One region of the Rossellomorea sp. NRS-1567 genome, then DNA from elsewhere that is predicted to be linked to it. Evidence: riboswitches for the same ligand, from Rfam matches in the RefSeq annotation. Region 1 holds a riboswitch; the other holds the start of a gene.
What was found. Region 1 has a riboswitch for S-adenosylmethionine ahead of ACIFOD_RS20920 (YezD family protein). Riboswitches for the same ligand answer to the same signal wherever they lie in the genome.
Positions count from the first base shown of each region.

Region 2: another riboswitch for S-adenosylmethionine. It lies ahead of ACIFOD_RS09400 (methionine ABC transporter ATP-binding protein); the one in region 1 lies ahead of ACIFOD_RS20920 (YezD family protein).

Region 1 covers NZ_JBITPL010000030.1:99,264-107,999, reverse strand. The annotation lists gene fabG (3-oxoacyl-ACP reductase FabG) at 1-522, shown strand, start outside; gene ACIFOD_RS20930 (MaoC family dehydratase N-terminal domain-containing protein) at 544-993, shown strand; gene ACIFOD_RS20925 (MaoC/PaaZ C-terminal domain-containing protein) at 990-1,391, shown strand; SAM riboswitch class I at 1,556-1,661, shown strand; gene ACIFOD_RS20920 (YezD family protein) at 1,748-1,903, shown strand; gene ACIFOD_RS20915 (phosphoadenylyl-sulfate reductase) at 2,004-2,702, shown strand; gene ACIFOD_RS20910 (inorganic phosphate transporter) at 2,721-3,782, shown strand; gene sat (sulfate adenylyltransferase) at 3,824-4,969, shown strand; gene cysC (adenylyl-sulfate kinase) at 4,983-5,585, shown strand; gene ACIFOD_RS20895 (nitrite/sulfite reductase) at 5,599-7,209, shown strand; gene ACIFOD_RS20890 (DUF3906 family protein) at 7,223-7,447, shown strand; gene cobA (uroporphyrinogen-III C-methyltransferase) at 7,461-8,237, shown strand; gene ACIFOD_RS20880 (sirohydrochlorin chelatase) at 8,238-8,736, shown strand, end outside.
Region 2 covers NZ_JBITPL010000014.1:295,330-304,065, forward strand. The annotation lists gene ACIFOD_RS09360 (SDR family NAD(P)-dependent oxidoreductase) at 1-33, shown strand, start outside; gene ACIFOD_RS09365 (ArsR/SmtB family transcription factor) at 66-368, shown strand; gene ACIFOD_RS09370 (arsenate reductase family protein) at 486-842, shown strand; gene gcvH (glycine cleavage system protein GcvH) at 971-1,354, shown strand; gene ACIFOD_RS09380 (YusG family protein) at 1,454-1,690, shown strand; gene ACIFOD_RS09385 (toprim domain-containing protein) at 1,872-2,231, shown strand; gene ACIFOD_RS09390 (thioredoxin family protein) at 2,237-2,551, shown strand; gene ACIFOD_RS09395 (hypothetical protein) at 2,830-3,180, shown strand; SAM riboswitch class I at 3,291-3,397, shown strand; gene ACIFOD_RS09400 (methionine ABC transporter ATP-binding protein) at 3,548-4,570, shown strand; gene ACIFOD_RS09405 (methionine ABC transporter permease) at 4,567-5,235, shown strand; gene ACIFOD_RS09410 (MetQ/NlpA family ABC transporter substrate-binding protein) at 5,251-6,072, shown strand; gene ACIFOD_RS09415 (carboxymuconolactone decarboxylase family protein) at 6,213-6,578, shown strand; gene ACIFOD_RS09420 (hypothetical protein) at 6,992-7,150, shown strand; gene sufC (Fe-S cluster assembly ATPase SufC) at 7,482-8,267, shown strand; gene sufD (Fe-S cluster assembly protein SufD) at 8,285-8,736, shown strand, end outside.

The sequences.
Region 1 (8,736 bases):
TTCGGCTCCGTTGATATAGTCGTCAACAATGCAGGAGTCATCAGAGATAACCTGCTATTTAAAATGACCGATACAGATTGGCAAACGGTCATGGATGTGCATTTGAAAGGATCATTTAACGTAGCGAAAGCCGCGCAAGGTTATATGGTGAAAAAGAGGTATGGCCGTATGATTAATATTTCGTCTACCTCTGCACTCGGTAACCGAGGACAGGCAAATTACGCTACGGCTAAAGCGGGTCTCCAAGGCTTAACGAAAACTTTGGCTATAGAGCTTGGTCCTCTGGGTATAACGACCAATGCAGTTGCCCCCGGATTCATCGAAACGGAAATGACCAGGGAAACGGCGAAGCGAATCGGAATTACCTTTGAACAACTGGTGGAAGCGAGTCTTCAAGGAATTCCTGTCGGAAGAAGCGGGCAGCCGGAAGATATAGCGAATGCAGTGGCGTTTTTTGCAGATGAAAGCTCGTCATTCGTTAATGGACAAATCCTCTACGTAGCTGGAGGGCCGAAAGCCTAATGGGAGAAAGAGGTGAAGGATATGTTTCAAGCTTATATCGGTAAACGCTCAACGTCCGTAGAAAATTGTGTGGAGAAAGGGGCGGTTCGTAAGTTTGCCGAAGCCATCGGTGATCCACATCCGATTTATGTGGATGAAGAAGCAGGAAAGAGGTCTAGATACAGGGGGAATATTGCTCCCCCCACTTTTCCCAGAGTGCTTGACTATGGAACGATTGAGGGTTTTCATTTACCGAACATCGGGTTAATTCATGGAGAACAATCTTTTCATTATGAAAGACCACTAAAGGTTGGGGAATGTATTCAGTGTTATACAGAGATAAAAGATTACTATGAGCGGAAAGGGTCGGGTGGAACACTTGGCTTTCTTGTAATAGAAGATATCGGTGAAGACTCAGGAGGGAATAGGATCTTCACCTCCGAAGCGATTGTCATTATCACTGAAGCGGTTAGAGAGAGGTTAGGAAAATGACTAAACTATCATCCCTTAAAATAGGTGAAACGCTTCCCCTTGTTGAATTAGCTCCAGTCTCGAGAATCGATTTAATTAAATATGCAGGAGCTTCTGGAGATTATAACCCTATTCATACGATTGATGAGGAGGCACATAAATTGGGTCTTCCAGGTGTCATTGCTCATGGCATGTGGACAATGGGAAATGTCTCCAAGTTTTTTAGTGATCATTATGAAGAAGGATTTATCAAAGAGTACACGATCCGCTTTAAAGGGATGGTTTTCCTGAATGATGTCATTAAATTGATTGCAGAAGTATCAGAAAAACAGGATGATCTCTTACATTTTAAAGTCTTTGCCGTCAATCAGAACCAGAAGAAAGTAATCGAAGGTAAATTGAAGTTTCAATTATTTTGATCACTCTGGTGAAAATAGTGTCCTATAGCGTTCATAAAACGAATAGAAATAAAGAGAATGAAGGTTCTGAAAGAAAAATAAGTCAAAAGACATAAAACCGATCGAAAAACTCGGGTTGACTTCCCGGTGGAATATGATATTATTTAGAATATTAAAATTAATAACTCTTATCCAGAGTGGTGGAGGGATCTGGCCCCGCGAAGCCCAGCAACCTACGTAATGTAAGGTGCTAATTCCAGCAAAATGTGAAGTCATTTTGGAAGATAAGGTATCCTTACCTGAACAACTTTCCAAAATGGAGAGTTGTTTTTTTCATTCATGATTTTTCTGGATAAGATGAAAATTGGGGGAATCATGTGACTAAAGAAAAAAATCAAGAAGCAGAGTATGATGTAGTAGTCGAGAAGATCACATCGATGTTGAAGACGATGAGTTTTGGATCGATTACCATTGTGGTTCAGGACGGTAAAGTCATTCAATTGGAGAAAAACGAGAAAGTGCGAATTAAATAAGCTGACTAGACAAACTAGAGGCGCATAACACTGATAAAGGAAATCCCTATATCTTGTTATTCGCCTCTTTTTGTTTGGATGAGCGGGAAAGGGGTGTATCATGTTAACCTATCAAACTTGGAATAATCCATCCATCCAATTTGAAATTGATCCGGTCTATAAAGGAGCGGTAAACGTACTTGAGTGGACGTATGATCATTATGGTGAAAATGTCGTATATGCATGCAGTTTTGGCATAGAAGGGATCGTATTAATCGATCTCCTAACCAAAGTACAACCGAAAGCAACCATAGTATTTCTTGATACAGGTGTTCATTTCAAGGAAACCTACGAAACGATTGAAAAGGTGAAGGAGAAGTATCCTGGTATCACCATTCATATGAAAAAGCCTGAATTAACGCTCCAAGAGCAAGCAGAAACATATGGAGATAAGTTGTGGGAGCGAAACCCGAACCAATGCTGTCAAATTCGAAAGCTTGACCCTTTAAAAGATTCCTTATCCAAAGGGGATGCGTGGATTTCAGGATTAAGAAGAGAACAATCACCTACAAGAAGTCAGGTTGAATTCATCAATAAGGATGACAAGTTCCAATCAGTTAAGATTTGTCCTTTGATTCACTGGACCTGGAAGGAGATTTGGAGGTATGTCCATAAGCATAACCTTTCCTATAATCCACTTCATGATCAGGGGTATCCAAGTATCGGATGCTTCCATTGTACAACGCAAGCTTTAGACATCAATGATCTCCGCTCCGGAAGATGGCAAGGAAAAGGGAAGACCGAATGCGGTCTCCATTAAAAGGGGTGACATTCTTTGATTGAAATAATCGCCCTGATCATAAGTATGTTTTTCGCTATGAACATCGGTGCCAGTGGAGCGGCAGCATCGATGGGGGTTGCGTATGGTGCAGGTGCCATAAAAAACATCAGGGTTTCATTATGGATCTGCGCAGCCGGTGTCCTGAGCGGGGCGGTTTTAGGTGGTGGAGAAGTAGTTAAAACCATAAGTTCAGGGATTATCCCTCAACATGTACTCTCCATCAAAATCGTGGTCATCATTTTGTTATCCGCCACCATTTCCTTGTTTCTGGCAAATGTGATTGGAATACCGCTGTCTACAAGTGAAGTAACGGTCGGAGCGGTTGTAGGTGTCGGAGTCGCATATCAAGTTCTTTATGTGAAGTCACTCTTAACGATCATGTCATTCTGGGTGATTGTCCCGGTCATTGCCTTCGGAGTGACATGGGTATTCGGTATAGGTTTAGCAAAACTTGAAAAGCGAGGTTTCCATTTTGAAAAAAGGTGGCTTGCGTACCTATTGATTATCGCCGGGTTCTTTGAAGCCTTTTCGGCAGGGATGAATAATGTAGCCAACGCCGTCGGTCCATTAGTGGGTGCGGGTTTATTGTCTCCTTCCCGGGGGATTTGGCTGGGTGGTTTATTCGTTGCCCTCGGAGCTGTCTTACTGGGGAAAAAAGTAGTGGAAACAAACGGGAAAAAAATTACACACTATACAAAAGCCGAAGGAATCGTCATTTCCTCTACAGGAGCGATCCTTGTGATGGTGAGCTCACTATATGGATTACCGATCCCGCTGACTCAGGTTACTTCATCGTCCATCATCGGCCTGGGGATGGCAAAGAACGGTAAACAAATGCTGCAAAAGAAAATTGTAAAAAAAATCGTCAAAATATGGGTGGTCTCTCCCCTGATTTCACTCAGTATTTCATATTTTTTAGTAAAGCTCGTGATCGATAGCGATATGTATTCAATTGTGGTTCCAATAAGCGTCATTATCGCTACTGTGGGTGGATTATCCCTTATGAGAGTGATCAATGAAGAAAGGCGATCCGTTCACGAAGACGGAGGCGGAATTTAATCTTAATTCCGATTAAAACCATATGTTAAGGAGGATAAATGATGAGTTTACAGCCCCACGGAGGAACACTTGTTCAATCATATTTACCAGAAGAATCTTATGAGGATATTCTCCATGAAATCCCTTTAGACGAAACCGCGTTAAGTGATTTGGAACTCATTGGAATAGGTGCTTACAGCCCTATTAATGGATTCTTAACCGAAGTAGATTATCAACGGGTGGTGGAAACATTACGATTGCGAAACGGCAATGTATGGAGTATCCCGATTACCCTGCCCATAGCAAAAGAAAAAGCAGGAGACGTAAAGAAAGGCTTAAAGATCCGTCTTGTTTATAAGGGAGAAACCTATGGACTCATTGAAGTAGAGGATATTTATGAACCGGATAAACAGAAAGAAGCTCTTCTCGTATACGGAACGACCGACGCGGATCATCCAGGTGTCAAGAAATTATTCCAACGGGGAGATGTGTACGTAGGTGGGAAAATCAGTCTTATTAAACGTCTTTCCAAACCTTTCACCGAGTATACATTTGACCCAAGAGAAACCAGAAAGTTGTTTAAGGAAAAGGGATGGAAAACGATTGTCGGATTTCAAACGAGAAATCCTGTTCACAGGGCCCATGAGTATATTCAGAAAACGGCATTGGAGACCGTGGATGCACTCTTCTTAAATCCCTTGGTTGGCGAAACAAAGGCGGATGATATCTCAGCGGGCATCAGAATGGAGAGTTATGAAGTTCTGTTACAGAACTATTACCCTAAAAATCGTGTGTTTTTAGGAGTCTTCCCTGCTGCCATGAGGTACGCGGGTCCAAGGGAAGCCATCTTTCATGCACTGGTAAGGAAAAATTATGGATGCACGCATTTTATTGTCGGAAGAGATCATGCAGGTGTTGGCGATTATTATGGAACCTATGATGCGCAGAAAATATTTGATCAGTTCAGTGAAGAAGAGATAGGGATTACCCCTCTCCGCTTCGAGCATAGTTTTTACTGTGAGAGATGCGAAGGGATGGCGACTACGAAGACATGTCCTCATGATAAGAGTGATCACGTTATTTTATCAGGGACAAAAGTGAGAGGAATGCTCCGTAACGGGGAAGTTCCCCCTTCAACGTTCAGTCGCCCTGAAGTGATCGAAGTGTTAATTAAAGGTCTAAAACAAGAAGCTGGACATACGTCTTGAGGAGGCTCCCGGGTTGAGTAAAAAAACAGAAAACATCGTATGGCATGAAACCGCAATAACGAAACAGGAGAGAAGTAAAAAAAATGGACATAAAAGCTTTATTTTATGGTTCACGGGCTTATCCGCTTCAGGGAAATCCACTGTCGCCAATGCATTGTCTCACTCCCTTTTCGAACTGGGAAATCAGGTTTATGTTCTGGACGGAGATAATGTCCGTCATGGATTAAATCATGATTTGGGATTTAAGGAAGAAGATCGTAAGGAGAATATCAGGAGAATTGGAGAGGTGTCCAAACTTTTCATTGATAGCGGACAAATTGTGCTAACGGCCTTTATTTCCCCATACAGGGAAGACCGTGCTCTCGTACGAAATTTAGTGGAGACTGATGAATTTATCGAAGTATATGTGCATTGTTCATTAGAAGAATGTGAAAAGCGCGATCCAAAAGGTTTGTACAAAAAAGCTCGTAACAAGGAAATCACTCATTTCACGGGAATCAGTGCTCCTTATGAAGCACCTGAAAGGCCGGAAGTGGTACTGGATACGGAGAAACATTCAACGGAAGAATGCGTTGAGTACTTATTGACTGTACTGAAGCAAAAACAACTTATATAAGGGGGAGAAAATCATGGCATATTCAAAATCATGGGAGTCAAATGAGAAATTGAACAAAACGGAACAATGGAAACTGGAGAAAGACGGGTTGTCTATCTTTGCAGATATTCCGTACTATGCGGAAAACGGCTTCTCTTCCATTCCAAAAGAAGAGTGGGATAAGTTTAAATGGGCAGGTTTGTATCTGCAAAGACCAAAGGAAGACGGCTATTTCATGATGAGAGTGAACGTCCCGTCGGGCATCTTGACCTATGAACAGGCACGGGAACTTGCTGCCATCTGTAAAGAGTATGGAAGAGACGTCTACGACATCACCACCCGCCAGGCGATCCAATTTCACTGGTTGAAGATTGAACAGATTCCCGACATCTTTAATCGTCTGGAAAGGGTCGGATTGTCTTCTGCCGGTGCATGCGGTGATATCACACGTAATATCGTTGGGAATCCCCTGGCAGGGATCGATCCAGATGAACTTTTCGATACACGGAGCATTGTGAAAGACGTATATGATTTCTTCCAGCACAACGAAGATTTTTCGAACTTACCGCGAAAATATAAAGTAGCAATCTCTGCAAATATCAATAATGCGTCGAATGCTGAAATCAATTGTGTTTCCTTTGTTCCCGCAAAAAAGCTGATAGACGGTAAAGAAGAAGTCGGCTTCCATCTGAAGATTGGTGGAGGATTGGCCGCAAGACCATTCCTCGCCCAGGAGTTGGATGTATTCATCCTTCCTCACCAAGTGAAGGAAGTTGCGATAGCGGTCACCACGATATTTCGCGATTTCGGTTATCGGGAGAAAAGACATCTGGCCAGGTTGAAATTTCTAATGGCCGAGTGGGGTCCTGAGAAATTCAAAGAAACACTATTACAGTATGTTGAGCTTTTACCTGCGGGAGTTGAAGCCGTGGAAGGTTGGAATGCAGGGTATTTCTACGGAGTACATCCACAGAAACAGGAAGGACTCAATTATGTGGGGCTGAATGTTCCGGTTGGGCGCTTGAATTCTGATGAGGTGTATGAGCTTGCGAGGATTTCCAAGAAATACGGGAATGGAGAACTGAGAAACTGTAATTCTCAAAATCTCATCATCCCCAACATACCAGATGAACATGTTGATGCTTTGCTTTCTGAGAAAATCTTTGATCGTATTTCGACAAGTCCCCTATCCTTCATCGGGTATTCCGTATCATGCACAGGGATCGAATATTGTAATCTAGCTTTAGTGGAAACGAAGGAACGGATGAGACAAATCGCCAATCAATTGGACCAGGAACTCTCATTGGATGTCCCTGTCAGGATTCACATGGTCGGGTGCCCGAATTCATGCGGTCAACGACAAATCGCAGATATCGGGCTTCAAGGAATTAAAATGAGAACGAAAGATAAGAAGATGATCGAAGCATTTGAAATATACGTCGGAGGAACTCTTCAGGACGGTGGAAAACTGAATGAAAAGTTAAAAGGGAAAGTGGAGGCAGGCAATCTGACAGGGGTGGTAAAGCAATTGCTCCTTCATTTTAAACAAACAAAAGAACCGGGAGAAGCCTTTTTTGACTATATAAACCGGGTTGGTACCGATCCCCTTCAAGAATCGTTAGACCAATTACTTCAGGAAGCATAAGGAGGCTCATGGGATGAACTTGTATCGATTTGAAGTCACTACTCACGAGTTCGTCACAATTGTCGTAGTAGCGGCTGAATCAGATGAGAAAGCCTTTGATCTAGTAGAAATTGAACTTGAGAAGTATTTTTTGAAAAAGCCTGATGTGGTAGACATCTCTCTTTACGAGAAACGTAGAATCCGTGGAAATGGTGCAGGGTTTGTTCTGCATGAACAGGAAACAATCATCAAATCTTAAGGAGGAATAAAGGATGGGGAAAGTTTACCTGGTGGGAGCGGGTCCTGGAGATCCTGAATTAATCACAATAAAAGCATTGAAATCCATACAAAAAGCAGATGTCATATTATATGACCGGCTGGTGAATAAAGAGCTTCTATCCTATGCGAAAAAAGGAGCCGACTTGATATACTGCGGGAAACTGCCAAACTATCATACGATGAAACAAGATACGATCAATCATTTTCTCGTTCGTTATGCTACCAGCGGCAAGGTAGTGGTGAGATTGAAAGGAGGGGACCCCTTCGTATTTGGAAGGGGGGGTGAAGAAGCGGAAGCCCTTGCAAAAAAAGGGATTCCCTTTGAAATCGTCCCTGGTATCACTTCGGGTATAGCAGCGGCTGCCTACGCAGGAATTCCCGTTACACACCGGGAAGCCAGTTCAAGTGTTGCCTTTGTTACCGGGCATAAACAAAATAATCAACAAGAAGATGAAAAGTGGGAAAGCCTGGCCAAAGGAATCGATACCCTGGCCATTTATATGGGGGTGGGGAATCTCCCTTACATTACAGAAAAGCTCATTCAATATGGGAAGTGCAAGGATACACCAGTGGCACTGGTCCATTGGGGAACAACTGAAGTGCAAAGAACCGTAACAGGCACTCTGGATACGATTATCGATATTGTAAAAGAAGAAAAAATTGAAAACCCGAGCATGATTATCGTCGGGGAAGTGGTCCGTTTCCGGGAGAAGATTCAATGGTTTGAAGAATGCTTTGATAAGAAATCGATCATGAGTGAGGCACTGTAAATGACACGCGCGGTCTTATACGTTTGTCATGGAAGTCGTATTAGGAAAGCCCGTGAAGAAGCCATAGATTTTATTAAAAGGTGCCAGAACCAAGTGGAAGTGGAAATCCAGGAAATAAGCTTTCTTGAACTTGCATCACCTTCCATTGAAGAAGGGTTTAAAGCATGCGTGGAAAAAGGAGCTTCACATGTTTCCGTCGTTCCCCTTCTCCTTTTGACTGCGGTTCATGCAAAAAAAGACATTCCAGATGAAATTCAAAACTGTCAAGAAGCCTATCCCTGGATTACGGTAACGTATGGAAAGCCCATTGGGGTTCACGATAAAATGGCTGAAAGTGTTATAAAAAAAATACGCGATGCTGCTTCAATTGACTCTTCGACCGTTGCCGTATTGATAGGGAGAGGAAGTTCAGACCCAGATGTTACAAAGGATTTAGGAGCCCTTGCTGAACTTGTGCAAGCCAAGACTAAGTTAGCAGATGTAAGGACCTGTTACTTAA
Region 2 (8,736 bases), on a different contig from region 1:
AATATTGTTCGTAAAGTCCAAGAACGGGTATAATTGAATGTGAATGAGTTTGAAGGGAGAAGACTATGGGTCAAAAAGCAATCGATACATTTCGTGCTTGCATTCCATTATTTCAAGCACTCAGTGATCCTTATCGTCAGGACATAATATTACTTCTTGCCGAACAAGAACCTCTTACGGTCAATCAAATTACTGAAAACCTAACATTATCGCGCCCCGCTGTTTCTCACCATCTAAAGATCCTGAGAGATCAGCAATTAGTTTCATTAGAGCAAAAGGGGACGCAGCGATTCTATTCTCTTGAATTGGATAATGCAACCCTCCTTTTGAAGGAACTGGTTGAGACGGTTGAAAAACAATGTGAGTAATGTTTCACAAAAGAAGGATAATAATGAATATTGTCGAATGTAGAGATAGATTCGTCATTACAGAATGCTGGATGGAGCCATGCTTCATCCAGGATCATAATGAAAGGTGGTGGAATGATGTCGTTGACTTTTTATTCGTATCCAACGTGTGGTACGTGCCGGAAAGCAAAGAAGTGGCTTGAAGATCAAGATATAGCATTGAATGAAATACATATTGCCGAAAACCCACCGTCAAAGGATGAGCTCAAAAGCCTATATGAAAAGAGCGGTTTACCTCTTAAAAAGTTCTTCAATACAAGTGGTAAAAAGTATCGTGAACTAGGCTTGAAAGATAAAGTGAACTCAGCTTCAGATGAGGAATTATTAGAAATCCTTTCCACAGACGGGATGCTGATCAAGCGCCCAATCACAACGGATGGGAACAAGGTGACAGTTGGGTTCAAGGAAGAAACCTTTGAAGAAACCTGGAAGTAAAAATAGGTCTTTGATTACCAGATCATGGACGATGAAAAAGTTTCATTATTCACACTTAGTTTTCTTGCTTTTTCAATGAAAAGTGTGTCAATATTAGGTTGTATAACTAGCATTTGGAGGGATAGAGAATGAGTACACCGAAAGAACTTCGTTATTCAGAAGAACATGAGTGGGTCAAAGTTGAAGGGGAAAATCTACGCGTTGGAATCACATCATTTGCACAATCTGAACTGGGCGATATCGTATTCGTTGAGTTACCAGAGGTTGGAGATGAAATCAAAGCGGACGAGCCATTCGGTAGTGTTGAGTCGGTTAAAACCGTTTCTGAGCTATATGCACCTGTATCGGGTAAGGTGGTAGAAGTGAATGAAGAGCTATCTGATAGCCCTGAATTCGTGAACGAATCACCTTATGAAAAAGCATGGATGATCGTTGTTGAACCAACAGAAGCTGGAGAAGTAGACAAGCTTATGACAGCTGAACAGTATGATGAAATGATTAATGAAGGATAATATCTTCAGAGGCACCTTGAGAATTTCTCAAGGTGTTTTGTTTTTTATTTTGGGTACCATATGAGTAGACGTTTTTTCACAAAGAAAGGATGAACACAAATGGTGCTTGAGCCTAAGAAATTAGATGTAACCAATAGAGTGACAGGAAAACTTAAAGATGGTGAAGTAGAACTATATTTGGATAATCAGCCGATCGGCAGAATGGCTCTGCCTCTTGACGGAATAACCATGGAGCCGAATTTTGAAGCAAAAGAAAATAAAATTTATCAAAGCTACACTTCCACAGAAGGCGATCAAGCAAGATACACTGATTGTGATGAGGGTGGCTGGTGTTAGAGAGGCTAGTGGTGCCAGATTCATTTATGGATCTGGCACCATTTGTATAAATAGATGATTTAGGCAAACCACTTGCACTTTTTTTTATAAACATGAGAAAATACAAGTAGAAAGTGGACATCATCTCTTGTTATTTGAATATACTATCGTAATCTTATTTATGAAAGATAAGGTGATGATCATGATGGAACTTGACGAAAAAGTAATCATTGTCGAAGGAACAACGGACAAACGTAAAGTAAGAGGTATCATCAAAGAACCGATTGAAATTATTTGCACAAACGGGACCATTAGCATTACAAAAATGGACGAACTCATTGATGCTTTATTGGAAAGGGATGTCTATATATTAGTAGATGCTGATGATGCAGGTGAAAAACTACGCAAGCAATTTAAACGTGAGTTTCCAGAAGCTGAACATTTGTATATTGATCGTATGTACAAGGAAGTGGCCGCAGCACCGGAGTATCACCTGGCGTCAGTGCTTATAGGAGCCAATATAGACGTTCATAAAGAATTTCTAGGAAAAAGGATGATTTAGTTTTGATTGAGGTAAGTAGTACCGAAACTTTAAAACAATTGATTGAAAAACATGCGTTCGAAGCTGTTTATCTTTATACACCGATGTGTGGTACCTGTCAGGTTGCAAGCAAGATGATTGACGTAGTGGAGAAGCTTCCACAATCCTTTCATTTTACCAAGTCCAACTTGAATTACTTGCCCCAATTTGCAGAAGAGCAATCCATCGAAAGTGTACCCTGCCTGCTTTTATTTAAGGATGGTGTCGAACAGGAAAGGATTTATGCCTTTCAATCCGTGCCATTTTTATATGAAACCCTAAACAAGACCGCGGATAGTTAGAGGGATAAGAGACCTTTAAGGAGAAGGTCTTTTTTATTTGTCTGATTTCACCTATTTCCTCATGAAATCCAATTTTAGAACGATTTTCTTTCTACAAACGAAGACATATTTCTCGGGAAATGTTGCGAAGGGCATCATATTTTGACTAGACATCATCCAAATTCTTACTGTTCGACAAATAAGGTGCACCGGTTCAAAACATGTCGAGAAAGTATTGAAGGGGAAAATACCTAAAAGTGGAATTGTTATTATATAGAAGTTTCACTGGGAGGGTAATCATGCGAATATATTTAGAGGGATTAGTAGATCAGTGTCATTCAAGATATCACTTACGACTCTTATTTCCAGACAACCCATTTATTCTTCATTTTGATTGTGGAAGTGACGTGTACGGCATTATTATTTCGAGTAAGAGGTGCGCTTTATTAGACGATTTAAGTGGTGACGCTCATTTCGTCATTGAAGGGGTGGAGGAAACACTGGTTTCTCTACTTTCGGGGGAAGAACGGTTGTCTCAACTGATTGAGGAAGGATTACTGGCTATAAGGGGAGGGTATCGTCCACTCTTATTTGTGGAGTCGGTCCTTTGGCTAACGAGATCCAGAGAAAAAGAGCCGATTGAAGTTTAACCAGCGAGGAGAAAAAATAATTGACACACACTATATCCGGTGATAGAATCTCTCTTGTAGCAAATTTTCAGAGTCTTTAACTATTCCAAATAATTAAATAATATACTTAACTCTTATTAAGAGAGGTGGAGGGACGTGCCCTATGAAGCCCGGCAACCGTCAATGAAAATTGAAATGGTGCCAATTCACTCAAAGCATTTGCTTTGAAAGATGAGAGAAAGGATAGTCCTATATGATTATGCCTTTCTGCTTATCGCAGGAAGGCATTTTTTATTGCTTCAGAAAAAGGAGCAGGAAACATCAGATAAGTACAACTATAATTCTGATTAAACAGGTCGTTTTACTCCGAAAGAAGGTGGAATACAACATGATTACCATTTCAGATGTGAAGAAAATCTATCAATCCAAATCAGGTCCGATTTCAGCCGTTGATGGCGTCAATATCGAGATTGCCCAAGGAGAAATTTTTGGAGTGATTGGCTATAGTGGGGCAGGTAAGAGTACGCTGATCCGCATGCTTAATGGTCTTGAAGTTCCTACAGATGGAATAGTGGACGTGAACGGACAAATCGTTTCCCAAGTAAAGGGTAAAAAGCTTCGGGAAGCAAGACAGTCAATAGGGATGATTTTTCAACACTTTAATCTCCTCTGGTCTCGTACTGTATTAGAAAATATCCAGTTTCCGTTAGAAATTGCTGGAGTATCAAAGAAAGAGAGAGTCCAAAGAGCCAATGAATTATTGAAGCTTGTAGGATTGGAAGGCAGAGGAGATGCCTATCCGTCTCAACTGAGCGGCGGACAGAAACAACGGGTGGGGATTGCCAGATCGCTTGCGAACAATCCTGATGTCCTTCTATGTGATGAAGCTACTTCCGCTCTAGATCCACAAACAACCGATTCTATCCTTGATCTATTGGTGGATATTAATAAACGCTTAGGGCTGACGATAGTCCTGATCACTCATGAAATGCACGTGATTCAAAAGATCTGTCATCGTGTCGCAGTCATGGAACAGGGAAAAGTCGTGGAACTCGGGGATGTATTGGAAGTGTTCCGAAATCCACAAGAGCAAGTGACCAAGCGTTTCGTAAGAGAAGTCTCGCAAGTAAAGGAAACGGATCAAACCATTGATCACCTATTGACGCAATATCCTAATGGAAAAGTACTGAAATTTACTTTTGTAGGTGAATCAACTGAGCAGCCGCTCATCACTGCGCTGATAAGAAAGTTTGACTTAGATGTAAACATCCTGCAAGGACAAATCTCCCAAACCCAAAAAGGTGCCTATGGAACGTTATTTGTTCACCTTGACGGGGAGGAACAAACCATTAATGGTGCATTGGCATTTGCTCAAACGCAACTGGTTCAAGTGGAGGTGTTGAGAGGATGATTGAAAACTTATTTCCAAATGTAGATTGGGAGAAGATGTGGGAAGCAACCCTCGAAACCCTGTATATGACCGGGATGTCTGTATTGATTACCTTTGTACTCGGAATGATCCTTGGGATTTTGCTCTTCCTTACTTCTAAGGAAAATCTATGGGATAACAAACTGACATATACGATTACAAGTGCAGTTGTAAATGTGTTCAGATCAATTCCATTCATTATTTTGATCGTGTTGTTAATTCCGTTCACCAAGTTTTTATTGGACACAATCCGTGGAGCGAATGCAGCTCTGCCGGCACTGATCATCGGGGCTGCTCCGTTTTATGCCCGCATGGTAGAAATTGCTTTAAGAGAAGTGAACAAAGGCGTCATCGAAGCCGCGAAAGCGATGGGGGCGAAGACGAGCACAATTATATGGAAAGTACTGATACCAGAATCCATGCCGGCTTTGATTTCAGGGATTACGGTGACAGCCATCGCCCTTGTTGGATACACGGCAATGGCCGGGGTCATCGGAGCAGGTGGACTTGGTAACTTAGCTTATTTAGATGGCTTCCAACGAAGCAGGGAAGACGTGACGATCGCCGCAACCATTATGATTTTACTCATTGTGTTTGCGATTCAGATACTGGGTGATTTCTTTACAAATAAATTAGATAAACGATAAAAGGAGAGAAATGAAATGAAAAAATGGGTAGCAGGAGTTATAGCAGCAACTAGTATTTTTGGCTTGGCAGCATGTGGGAGTGATTCAGGTTCCGGAAATGACGAAAAGGAATTGGTAGTAGGAGCTTCTAATATTCCACACGCTGAAATCCTTGAACAAGTGAAGCCTGTCTTAGAAGAAAAAGGGATCGACTTGCAAATTGAGACGTATCAAGACTATATCCTCCCTAATAAAGATTTGGATAATGGGGATATTGACGCAAACTATTTCCAAACCACTCCTTATATGGACTTGCAAATGAAGGAAAATGAATATGATTTTGTCAATGCAGGGGGAATTCATATTGAGCCGATCGGTGTTTATTCGAAAAAACACAAATCTCTCGAGGAGCTTCCTGAAGGCGCTACGATCTTAATGAGTAACTCTGTATCGGATCATGGACGTATCCTTACATTATTAGAGAAAAAAGGACTCATCACCTTAAAGGATGGGGTGGAAAATACGCAAGCCCAACTTGAAGACATCAAGGAAAACCCTAGAAACCTTCAATTTGATTATGAGTACGAAGCAGCTCTTCTTCCACAAATGTATGAAAACGAAGAAGGGGACGCGGTTGTCATCAACTCTAACTATGCCATTGATGCAGGGTTGAAACCCCTTGAAGATTCAATTGCCATTGAAGATAGTAACTCTCCTTATGTGAATGTGATTGCAGTGAACAAAGGTGATGAAAACAAAGAGGAAGTTAAAGCGCTAGTGGAAGCACTGCGTTCGAAAGAAATCCAGGACTTCATCAATGAAGAATGGGATGGAGCCGTTGTGCCGGTAAGTGAATAAAGTGAGCAAACCTGATTCTGTCACTGTACAGAATCGGGTTTTTTTCATTGTAAGGTCTTCTCCAAATTTTTAACATAATCATTTCCTTATTGGTTCATACTATTTTCGATGAATCTATTTAAGAAATGGAGCTGAATGAAATGCAGATGGAACCAAGAAATACAACAGAAGCTGCCCTTCATGATTATAAAATGGGACTTGGAATCTTTACGGAAAAAATGCCTGAGCTGGCCGAGCAGTACAATGCGTTCACTGAGCACTGCTTTCGAGAAGGAGTTCTTACTAAAAAAGAAAAGCAGTTGATTGCGTTAGGTATCAGCCTATATTCCCAGGATGAATATTGCATAATCTACCACACAAAAGGATGCCTGGATCAAGGATGTTCAGAAGAAGAAATCCTTGAAGCAATCGGAGTAACCGCTGCATTCGGAGGCGGAGCGGTCATGAGTCAGGCTGTGACGTTAGTACAGCAATCCATTCAGGATTTGAATCAATTGAAGCAATAACGACTAACGGGAGGTGATACACTTCCCGTTCTTTTGTTGTAGAAGTGAATGATGGTCGAGTGTTTTATAGTGGCTATTTTTATTCTATAAGATTGAATAGTGGATTGAAATCAACCACTACAAGCTGGGTATCATGGATAATAAACACAGCCTTGGAAATAATCTAATAAATATTCACTTGGACTTATAAATTTCCACAGGTTCGCTATTAATTGGCAGTATAATGGCGGAATTTTGTGAAAACTTAATGGTAACCCCTTGAGGTCAGGGTGAAAAGGATGAATTTAAGAAAAAATGACCCTATACCGGTTTTGTCTTGTGAAAGAGGGGGTAGTATAGTTGTAAAGTAATTAAAAACCTGAAAGGAATGATTCGTTATCGACTCTCTTGAGAGTATCTCGTACACAAGTGAAATGGAAAAGGCAATGCATGGAGCCCATGGGATTGGTTATGAGGTGTACAAACGAAAGCATGAAGTCAGAATGCAAGTAGAGAAAAGAAGAGAGCAGGACTATAAGGAAAGCAGAAGAATGATTGCGGCATTTGATCGTAAGGTGCACGCTAATATATAATAAGGAAGAAAAAAGAAAACCAGTGTAGACGTTGCACTGGTTTTTTTATGCGTTAACAACCAAAGGAAAAAGCGGACGATCGGATGGATTTCAATTTCCATCAGTGTCGGTATGTTCTTCATGATCGGTAACTGGAGATTGTATCCCTACATTTTTCCTTTATTTTAGGTTAACAATAGAAAAGGATTATCTAGTCAAGTTTACACTATCTGTATAGTTGAAAAAGTTGATAATAGCTTTTATTTGTTATAAGATTAGAATGAGAATAAATTGAGAATGATTAAAGAATTTAATTCTTAAATTCATTATAAAGTCACGGAGGTAAATATACATGGCAGGTTCTACTTTAACAATTAAAGATCTTCATGTTGAGATTGAAGGAAAGGAAATCCTGAAAGGGGTTAACCTTGAAATTAAAGGTGGAGAAATCCACGCAGTAATGGGACCAAATGGTACAGGTAAATCTACTTTATCTTCTGCTATTATGGGTCATCCAAAGTATGAAGTGACTAAGGGAAGCATTCACTTCGACGGTGAAGATGTGCTTGAAATGGAAGTGGATGAGCGCGCTCGCGTAGGTCTATTCCTTGCAATGCAGTATCCAAGTGAAATCAACGGTGTAACGAATGCAGACTTCTTACGTTCAGCAATCAACAGCCGTCGCGAAGAAGGCGAAGAAATTTCTCTTATGAAATTCATCCGCAAAATGGATTCTGAAATGGAATACCTTGAAATGGATCCGGATATGGCACAGCGTTACTTAAACGAAGGATTCTCCGGTGGAGAGAAGAAGCGTAATGAAATCCTTCAATTAATGATGTTACAACCTAAGATTGCCATCCTTGACGAGATCGACTCTGGTCTTGATATCGATGCCCTTAAGGTTGTATCAAAAGGAATCAATAAAATGCGCGGTGAGGATTTCGGTTGCTTGATCATCACTCACTATCAGCGTCTTCTTAACTACATCACTCCTGATCATGTTCACGTTATGATGCAAGGACGCATTGTGAAATCAGGCGGGAAAGAATTAGCACAACGCCTTGAAGCAGAAGGATATGACTGGATTAAAGAAGAGTTAGGAATCAAAGACGAAACTGTTGGCCAAGAAGCGTAAGTGTTAGGGGGATGAAAATGACTGTAGAAACGAAACTACCAGTAGATCAGGACTATGTCAGCTCCTACTCAAAACAACTTGGAGAGCCGGAATGGTTAACAACCCTTCGCGCAGATGCCTTTGATAAAGTAAAGGATCTAAGCCTTCCAGTTGCTGATAAAACGAAAATCACGAATTGGAATTTTACTCAATTCCAGAAGCATACAGTGGAAAGTGATACGTTCTCATCATTGAGTGAGCTGCCGGATGAAGCAAAAGAATTAGTTGATTTAGAAAGCAGTGACCAAAGTCTTTATATTCAACGAAATAACACACCTGCTTTTCTTTCTCTTTCAAACGAATTAAAAGACAATGGTGTTATTTTTACGGATATTTTCACAGCTGTAAAAGACCACAGTGAACTTGTACAGAAGTACTTCATGACTGAAGGTGTGAAAACGGATGAGCATAAGCTTACAGCCCTTCATGC